DNA from 2 places in the Bradyrhizobium sp. HKCCYLS20291 genome. Region 2 is predicted to be linked to the other one. Evidence: riboswitches for the same ligand, from Rfam matches in the RefSeq annotation. Region 2 holds a riboswitch; the other holds the start of a gene.

Region 1 (4,206 bases), on a different contig from region 2:
ATCGCCTGCGCGATCGCCGCGCGCATGACCGTCGCATGCGTGATGGCGAGAACCGAGCTGTCGACCGCGAGCAGGCTCTCCATCCAACCGGCGACGCGGGTCGTCACATCCGTGAAAGATTCCCCGCCATGCGGGGCCGCGTGCGGATCGCGCAGCCATGCGGCGACGCCCTCCGGCGTCTCCGCCTGGACTTCGGCGAGCGATCGTCCTGCCCAGCGGCCGAAGTCGCAGTCGCGCAGCGCAGGCTCCGTCTGCGCGTCGAGGGCGAGCGCTTCGGCGGTGTCGGCGGCACTGCGGGCCGGGCTGCGCTGCGCGGCGTCATGGGACGGCAGCCGGCCGACCAAGCGCACGATGCTGTCTCGCCCGCGCGCATCCAGCGGCTCGTCGGCAGGAAATGCCATCGCCGCCGTGGCTGGCGTGGCCGCCGCACAGATGAGATGCAGGCGCGCCTTCATCGCCGGTGCGGCCGTTCAAGCGCGGGCGCCATGCGGCGCCATCAGACGCTCGGCCATCACGCCGAACAGCAATCCGAGCGTGGCCCACATGATCGCCTGGCCGCCAAGCGAGGCGATGCGGAATTGCCAGAGCACGGCGGCGGGAAACGCCTCGGGCACCTCGTTCACATCCGGCAGCGCGAGGCCAACGCCGGTCATCACCGCGATATAGACGACCGCAGCGACCAGGGCCGCGTTCCAGGCGCCGAGCCGCGGCAGCAGGCGGCTGCGCAGCATGCCGGCCGCGACCATCGCAGCCAGCGAGATCAGGATCATCGCAAAATACAGGCTGGTGCGCATCCCGATGGTCTCGGCGAGGCCGACCGACGGCGGGTTGGCCGGATATTTCAGCATCGGCGTCAGATAGACGGCGACGAAACCCAGCATCGCCAGCACGGCCGAGCTGGCCCGCGGACCGAGATCTGCCATGCGCCGGAAGGCGAGCGCAAAGGCCAGCGCGAACAGGCCACCAAACGCCGTGCTGTAGACGACGACGCCGCTCAGCAGTCCGATTCCAGCCTGGACCGCGCGGCTGACCAGTTCGGGCTCGGCCGGGACAGCCGGCACCGGCTGCCCCTTGGCCACCGCCTCCTCGGCGCTGGTCTTGGCTTTGGCCTCATCGATCATGGTCTCGAACGCGATCGCATGCTCGACCGACGATTCGCCGGCCAGCTTGAGAAAGCCGAAGGAGAGAATTGCGGCGACGAGGCCAGCCAGCATGCCGCGCAGGAGCAATCGCCCCGTCATCGATCGTCTCTCGAACTATCAGGAAGCGCCGGTGTCACGGTCGAGGCCGGCGATAGGCGAGCTCCGCCGTCCCGGAGCCGCCCGTTCAGTGGCAGGGGAACCCGAGGAGATGGCGTCCGTCATGGACGAATTCGTGGACATAGGCGCTGTTGAAGATCGCAGCCGCGCCCTCTTCGACGCCGACGAAATAGATGCCGAGCACGAGCATCAGGCCACCGAAGATCGCCCACGGCAGAATCTCGCGGACGGGAATGGCGGGCAGAGAGACCGGAAGAGACGTCGCTGTTGCCACGGTGAGGCTCCTTGAATTGCATCTTAGATTGCGGCGCGGGTCGCCGAGGCGGCGCCGGACCGGCGCGCCAGGGCAACATTGATCACGACCGACACTATAAGCGCGGCCACCGGGGGTCGGAAGTCGAAAATGATCCTCAGCGCCTCCGGGGACGCGGCGAAACCGTCACGGCCTGCGTCAGCTGTCGAGAAGCCGGACAGGCCGATTGACATCATCGAGGATGGGCTCCTAACCTGATTTCCGACGGTGCCCCTTGACCGGGGCTCAAAAGGGAATGCGGTGCCGGACACGTCTCGCAAGGGACATGATCGAAGGCCGCAGCTGCCCCCGCAACTGTAAGCGGCGAATCTCGCGCCAAATGCCACTGGGAAATCTCGGTCCCGGGAAGGCGGCGTGGAGGTGACGACCCGCGAGCCAGGAGACCTGCCGTCAGCCGTGGTCACACGCGAAGGTGCCGGTCGGGGCGTCTATTGGCATCGTTTCTACGTCGGATCGCATTGTCCGGTGTGGAACCTCGTTCGCGGTGACGTGCCACTGACGTCATGCCGAGGTTCCCTCGTGTTCTCCTTCCTGTCTGTCGCCCGGCGCGAACGCGCCGGCCTGTTGTCGTCGACCGTCCTGTTCATCATCACCACGCTCGGCACGGTTCCGGCCGCCGCCCAGCAATCCGCCTCTCCCAGCCTGTTGCCGCCGGTCGAGGTCGACGCGCCGCGGCCGCTGGCAACGCCAAAGCCTGCCGCGCAACGCGGGGCGCAGCTGCCGCGCGCACGCTCATCGCAGCCGGCAGCCGCGCCAAACGCCGCCGCCAACGCCCAGCTGGTGGTCAGCCCGACCGGCATCGTGACGCCGGCCGCCAACGTGGCCAACGCGATCACGGTCGTCACGGAGAAGGACATCGCCACGCAGCAGTTCCGCAGCGTACCGGACATCCTCGCGGCCATTCCCGGACTGAACGTCGGGCAGGCCGGCGGCCCCGGCGGCCAGACCAACGTCTTCATGCGCGGCACCAATGCCAACCACACCAAGCTGATCATCGACGGCATCGATGTCGGCGACGTCACCAATGGCAATGGCGCGTTCGATTTCGCGCATCTCCTGGCCGCGGACATCCAGCAACTCGAGGTGCTCCGCGGGCCGCAGAGCGGCCTTTATGGCTCGGATGCGATCGGCGGCGTGATCTCGGTGATCACCCGCAAGGGCGACGGCCCGGCGCGGGCGACCGCCTCGCTCGAGAGCGGCGCGTTCAAGACGTTCAACCAGAGCGCCGGACTGAGCGGCTCCCAGGACAATGTCAACTACGCGGTCAATGTCGCCCATCTGCATGCCGGCGACGTGCCGGTGACGCCGTGGCAATTGCTGCCGGCGGGACAGAAGGCGATCGGCAACGCCTACGACAACCTCACCGCCTCGACCAAGCTCGGCGTCGACCTCAACGAGGCCTGGACGCTGAATTCGGTGATCCGCTACACCGACGCAACCCTGCTGTTCACCGGCGACAGCGGCTTTCCCAGCACTCCCGACACGACTCAGAGCAACCACACCATCCACCAGCTTGCGATGCGCGAGGAAGCCGTCTGGTCTCTGCTCGGCGGCCGCATCAAGAACTACTTCGGCGTCAACTATGTGAACGACTGGTCGTCCGACCTGACGGCCGGCAATCCGGTGGCAGCGGTCGCGACCGGCGAGCGCTTCAAATATGACTGGCATGCCGTCACCGAGCTGGCGCCGCACAACAACCTGATCGTCGGCCTGGAGCAGCAGACCGAGCGGCTGAAAACAGCCGATCTATCCGCCGAGAACGGCAACAACGCCGGCTTCATCGAGCTGCAGACCGAGTTCGCAAGACGGGTATTCCTGGTCGCGAGCCTGCGCAACGACGTCAACGACCAGTTCGGCAGCCATGGCACCTACCGGATCGCGCCGGCGGTGATCCTGCCGGTCACCGAGACCAAGCTGAAGGCAAGCTACGGCACCGGCTTCAAGGCGCCGACCTTGAGCCAGCTCTACCAGGATTTTCCGGTCTTCAACTTCTTCGCCAACCCGAACCTCAAGCCGGAGGAGAGCACCGGCTACGATGCAGGGTTCGAGCAGCCGCTGTTCGACGACCGCTTCCGCTTCGGCACGACCTACTTCCACAACAGCATCACCAACCTGATCAACTTCAACGACACGTTCACCTCCTACGCCAATGTCGGGCTCGCCACCACCGAGGGCACCGAGAGCTTCGTGGCGGCGAAGCTGACGGACCGGCTGTCGCTGCGTGCCGACTACACGTTTACACGCGCGGTCGATGCGGCGACGGGTCTGCAGCTGCTGCGACGGCCGAAGGAAAAGTGGAGCGCGACGGCGGTGTGGACGCCGCTGGACGCGTTGACCTTGTCAGCCACGGTGCTGCGCATCAGCGACTGGCTCGACGTCAGCCGCGACGGCATGACCACCGGCCTCGTCGCGCCCGGCACCACGGTGGTGAACCTGCGCGCCGACTACGCGGTCTCCGACCAGGTCAAACTGTTCGGCCGCATCGATAACCTGTTCAACCGCCACTATCAGAACCCGACTGGCTTCCTGGCCCCAGGCCTCGGCGTGTTCGGCGGCATCCGCGTGGCGAGTTTTGGGGTGCAGTAGCACGTCCCCCAGCCAGCGAAGCCCTGTCATCGACGTCACGAATGCACT
Region 2 (4,206 bases):
TCACCAAGCCTGTCATCGGCGCGATCGTCGCCGGGCAACGCCGCGAAATGAATGTTGCGGCTGCGGCAAACAGAGGTGATGCGCTCGAGCCCGTAGCGCCAATAATCGAGCCCACCGAGGCAGCGCACGACGACGGCGCGCGCGCTGCTCACGACGCGATCGATGTAGAGATCGACCGACATCGGGTGCTTCAGCCGCTTCAGGCTGGCGAGGCGAAGGCTCGGCAGTTCCTCGGCCGAGGCGGACCACGCCTCCGCCAGCGCCGACAGGTCCGTGTCGGAGAACGACAGCACGACGATGTCGGCTGGCGACTGCGCGAGATCCACGGCCTGTTCGAGGTCGTCGAGATCAGCGCCGGATGTCGCCAGGAGGTGCATCGCCCTCGCCTAGCCCGCGACCAGCGTCTTGATGGCCGCGGCATCGAGGCCGCGCTCGCCGATCACCACCAGGCGCCCCTGCCGCGCTTCACCGGAGCGCCAGGGCCGCTCGAACTGATGCTGAATGCGGTTGCCGACGGCCTGCACCAGCAGACGCAGCGGCTTGCCCGCGACCTCGACGAAGCCCTTCACCCTGAGCACGTCGTGCGCCTCGACCGCGGCCGCGATGCGGTCCACCAGCGCCTCCGGCGAGGCCTGCGCCGGCACGTCGAGCACGAAACTCTCGAAATCGTCGTGATCATGCTCCGCCTCGTTGTCGTGATGCGAAGGGCGCGCCGCCAGATCGTCCTCGGCGGCCGCGCCGAGTCCGAGCAGCACCGACGCCGACAGCCTGCCGTGCTCGGTCGCGATCACCTTGACGGCACGTTGCACCGTCGTAGCGATCTCGGAGGCGACGTCCTTGCGCTCCTGCTCGCTCATCAGGTCGCTCTTGTTCATGACGACGAGGTCGGCGCAGAGCAGCTGGTCCTCGTAGACCTCCTCGAGCGGATTGTCGTGATCGAGCGATTCGTCGGCAGCGCGCTGCGCGGCCAGCGCTGCGGGATCATCGGCGAAGCGTCCCGCCACGACCGCCGGCCCATCGACGACGGCGACGACGCCATCGACGGTGACGCGCGTCGCAATCTCAGGCCAGTTGAAAGCCTGCACCAGCGGCTTCGGCAGCGCCAGCCCGGACGTCTCGATCACGATGTGCTCCGGCGGCTCCTTCTGGTCCAGCAGGCTCTTCAATGCGGGTACGAAATCATCGGCAACCGTGCAGCACAGGCAGCCGTTGGAGAGCTCGACGATGCGATCCTCCGGACAGTCCGGCACGCCGCAGCCTTTGAGAATGTCGCCGTCGATGCCGACGTCACCGAACTCGTTGACGATGATCGCAAGCCTCCGGCCGTTCGCCGTCTCGATCAGATTGCGCACCAGCGTGGTCTTGCCGGCGCCGAGAAAACCGGTGACGATCGTGCAGGGCGTCTTGGCGAATGACTTCGTCATGACCGCATCATCCTTCTCTCATCGCTGTGCCGGCAGCGTCGGCACGCGCGCAACGGTGTTCTTGCGGATATATTCGGGGCGCTCGCGCCAGGCCGGCAGGCCGGCCTCGTGGCGCTGATGCAGCTGGGCGAACGTCAGCACGTCCGCCACATGCAGGTCCGGGTCGAGCGCACCGAGCACGTATGTCCATTTGCCCGGCGCGGTCACCGCCACCGTGCAGGACCGATTGCAATTGGACAGGCACTCGACGCCGACCACGGCAACGCCCACCCGCTGCTCAGTCGGCACCGTCTCGATTGCCGCCAGCAGGCGGGCTCCCGCCCGCGGCTGATCCGACGCAGCATCAGCCAGCTGCGTGCGACACGTCGTGCAGACGAACAGCGTCGTCTCACCGATCTGCGATGCCGTCATCAGCCGATCACGCCCGCGGCCGTCGCCGCAGCGACTCCGCCCACCAGCACGATCGCTGCGCCTGCGAGGCGAACCGCGAGCGGCGCAACCGCGTGGCCCTTGGCCGACAGCAGCTTGACACCCAGGAACGCCCCCGCGGCGATGACGGTCTGAATCACGAGCAGGCCCGTGAGATAGGCTCCGAGCGGAGCAGTCTCAGCACCGACGATCGACTCACCCAACGCGTAGCCGTGGATAACGCCAGTAAGGGCGAACAACGCGGCGACCGGCACCACACCGAAACGGCCGCGCATCGCGACCACCAGGCCGACCGCGGCGGTGGACAGGCCGACCAGCAGCTCGGCGGCGGGAATGTTGGCCTTCGCCAGATGGACAGCAACGCCGGCAATCATCGCCGTCGTGAAGGCCTGCACCGGCGCAAAGCCGCGGCCGAGCAAGGCCGCGACGATGCCGGCGCCGACGATGGCAGCCAGATGATCGAGCCCGATGATGGGATGGCCGAGGCCCGACAGCAGGCCCTGCGCAAACGTCTGCGGCAACTTACCATCCATCATGTGATGCGCGAAGGCGGGCTCGGACGCGAGCAGAATCAGGCTCGCGGCAACGAAACACGTGGTGCGATTGAACGTCATGGCCGTCTCCGTCGCTTGCCGGCTCCCCCAGAGGGCCGGACGATGCGCTGCATCCGACGGCATCCCGCCCTTTCCGGCAGGATCATAACCAGCATCGCGACTCCCCGCGCGACGGGTCGGCCAACAGCAGTGTCGACGGCAGGTCTCCTGGCTCTCGGGTCGCTGCGTGAAGCCACCTTCCCGGTTTCCCAGTGGTGCTTTGGCCTCACACTCGCCGATTACAGTTGCGGGGGCAGCCACGGCCTTGGGTATGACCCCGCACCATGTTCCCTAAATCTCTCCTTTCGGAGAACCGTCATCTGTTAGATACGGGTCGCGCCAAAGCCCGTCAATCGGAATCGTCCCCCATGGTCCCTGCCCCGCCGCCTCCTGCCTTGCCGCGCCTGACGCTGGTGCTCGGCGGCGCGCGCTCCGGCAAGAGTCGCCATGCCGAGGCGATGGTCACCGCTCAGGCATCGCCGTGGATCTATATTGCGACTGCGCAGGCGTTCGACGACGAGATGACCGCGCGCATCGCGCAGCACAAGTCGCGGCGCGCCGAGGGTTGGCAGACATTGGAGACCACACATGATCTCGCCGGCCTCGTTCGCGCCGAATCGAAATCGCGGACGCCGATGCTGATCGATTGTCTGACGCTGTGGCTCAGCAACGTGATGCTCGCCGACATGGACGTTCCGGCGCGATGTGCCGAGCTGATCGAGGCGCTTGCCGCGACAGAAGGCCCGATCGTCGCCGTGTCCAACGAGGTGGGTCTCGGCATCGTCCCGGACAACGCGCTCGCGCGCGCGTTTCGTGATGCGCAGGGACGACTGAACCAGGATGTGGCGGCGATCGCGGATCGCGTGATCCTGATGGCGGCCGGCCTGCCACTGACATTGAAGTGAAGAGGAGAACGAGCAGATGACCGAGAGCGCCGACGATGCGCGCCACAAGGCCAAGATGGAGAACCGCAAGGCCATTCAGGATGCCGAGGTCGCCTCCAAGACCGTCGAGAAAGGCCTGCTGATCGTCCATACCGGCAAGGGCAAGGGCAAATCGACGGCCGCCTGGGGCCTCATGCTGCGCGCGCTCGGCCGCGGCTTCCGCATCGGCGTCGTGCAGTTCGGCAAGGGCGCGTGGGAGACGGGCGAACGCAAAGCGATCGAGCGGTTCGGCGATCAGGTGTCCTGGCATACGCTCGGCGAGGGCTTCACCTGGGAGACACAGGATCGCGCGCGGGACGTCGCGGCGGCGGAGCGCGCCTGGGCGAAGGCGAAGGAGCTGATGGCCGATCCCGCGGTCTGTCTCCTGATCCTCGACGAGCTCAACATCGCGCTGCGCTACGATCACCTGCCGATCGATGACGTCGTTGCCACGCTCGCCGCACGGCGGCCGGACCTGCACGTCGTCGTCACCGGGCGCAATGCCAAGCCGGAGCTGATCGAGGCCGCCGATCTCGTTACCGAGATGAACCTCGTGAAGCACCATTTCGCGGCCGGCGTGAAGGCGCAGGAAGGCATTGAGTTCTAGGCCATGGCCGCGCGCGCCATCATGTTCCAGGGTACCGGCTCCGACGTCGGCAAGTCGCTGATCGTCGCCGGGCTCGCGCGCGCGCTGACATTGCGCGGCCTGAAGGTGGCACCGTTCAAGCCGCAGAACATGTCGAACAATGCGGCCGTCACCGCCGACGGCGGTGAGATCGGCCGGGCCCAGGCGCTGCAGGCGCGCGCAGCGCGGCGACCGATGACGGTGCACATGAA

Evidence for each region. Region 2 has a riboswitch for cobalamin ahead of ACQR07_RS11815 (HupE/UreJ family protein). Riboswitches for the same ligand answer to the same signal wherever they lie in the genome.
Region 1: it holds a riboswitch for cobalamin, as region 2 does, so the genes downstream of both, ACQR07_RS06985 (TonB-dependent receptor plug domain-containing protein) here and ACQR07_RS11815 (HupE/UreJ family protein) in region 2, are expected to answer to the same signal.

What each region holds. Positions count from the first base shown of each region.
Region 1 is NZ_JBNPTO010000002.1:615,584-619,789, forward strand. It holds gene ACQR07_RS06965 (histidine phosphatase family protein) at 1-455, opposite strand, end outside; gene ACQR07_RS06970 (CbtA family protein) at 471-1,241, opposite strand; gene ACQR07_RS06975 (CbtB domain-containing protein) at 1,327-1,533, opposite strand; gene ACQR07_RS06980 (hypothetical protein) at 1,557-1,748, opposite strand; cobalamin riboswitch at 1,761-1,978, shown strand; gene ACQR07_RS06985 (TonB-dependent receptor plug domain-containing protein) at 2,092-4,158, shown strand.
Region 2 is NZ_JBNPTO010000004.1:220,315-224,520, forward strand. It holds gene cobN (cobaltochelatase subunit CobN) at 1-377, opposite strand, end outside; gene cobW (cobalamin biosynthesis protein CobW) at 387-1,424, opposite strand; gene ACQR07_RS11810 (DUF1636 domain-containing protein) at 1,443-1,835, opposite strand; gene ACQR07_RS11815 (HupE/UreJ family protein) at 1,835-2,467, opposite strand; cobalamin riboswitch at 2,588-2,779, opposite strand; gene cobU (bifunctional adenosylcobinamide kinase/adenosylcobinamide-phosphate guanylyltransferase) at 2,815-3,351, shown strand; gene cobO (cob(I)yrinic acid a,c-diamide adenosyltransferase) at 3,368-3,976, shown strand; gene ACQR07_RS11830 (cobyric acid synthase) at 3,980-4,206, shown strand, end outside.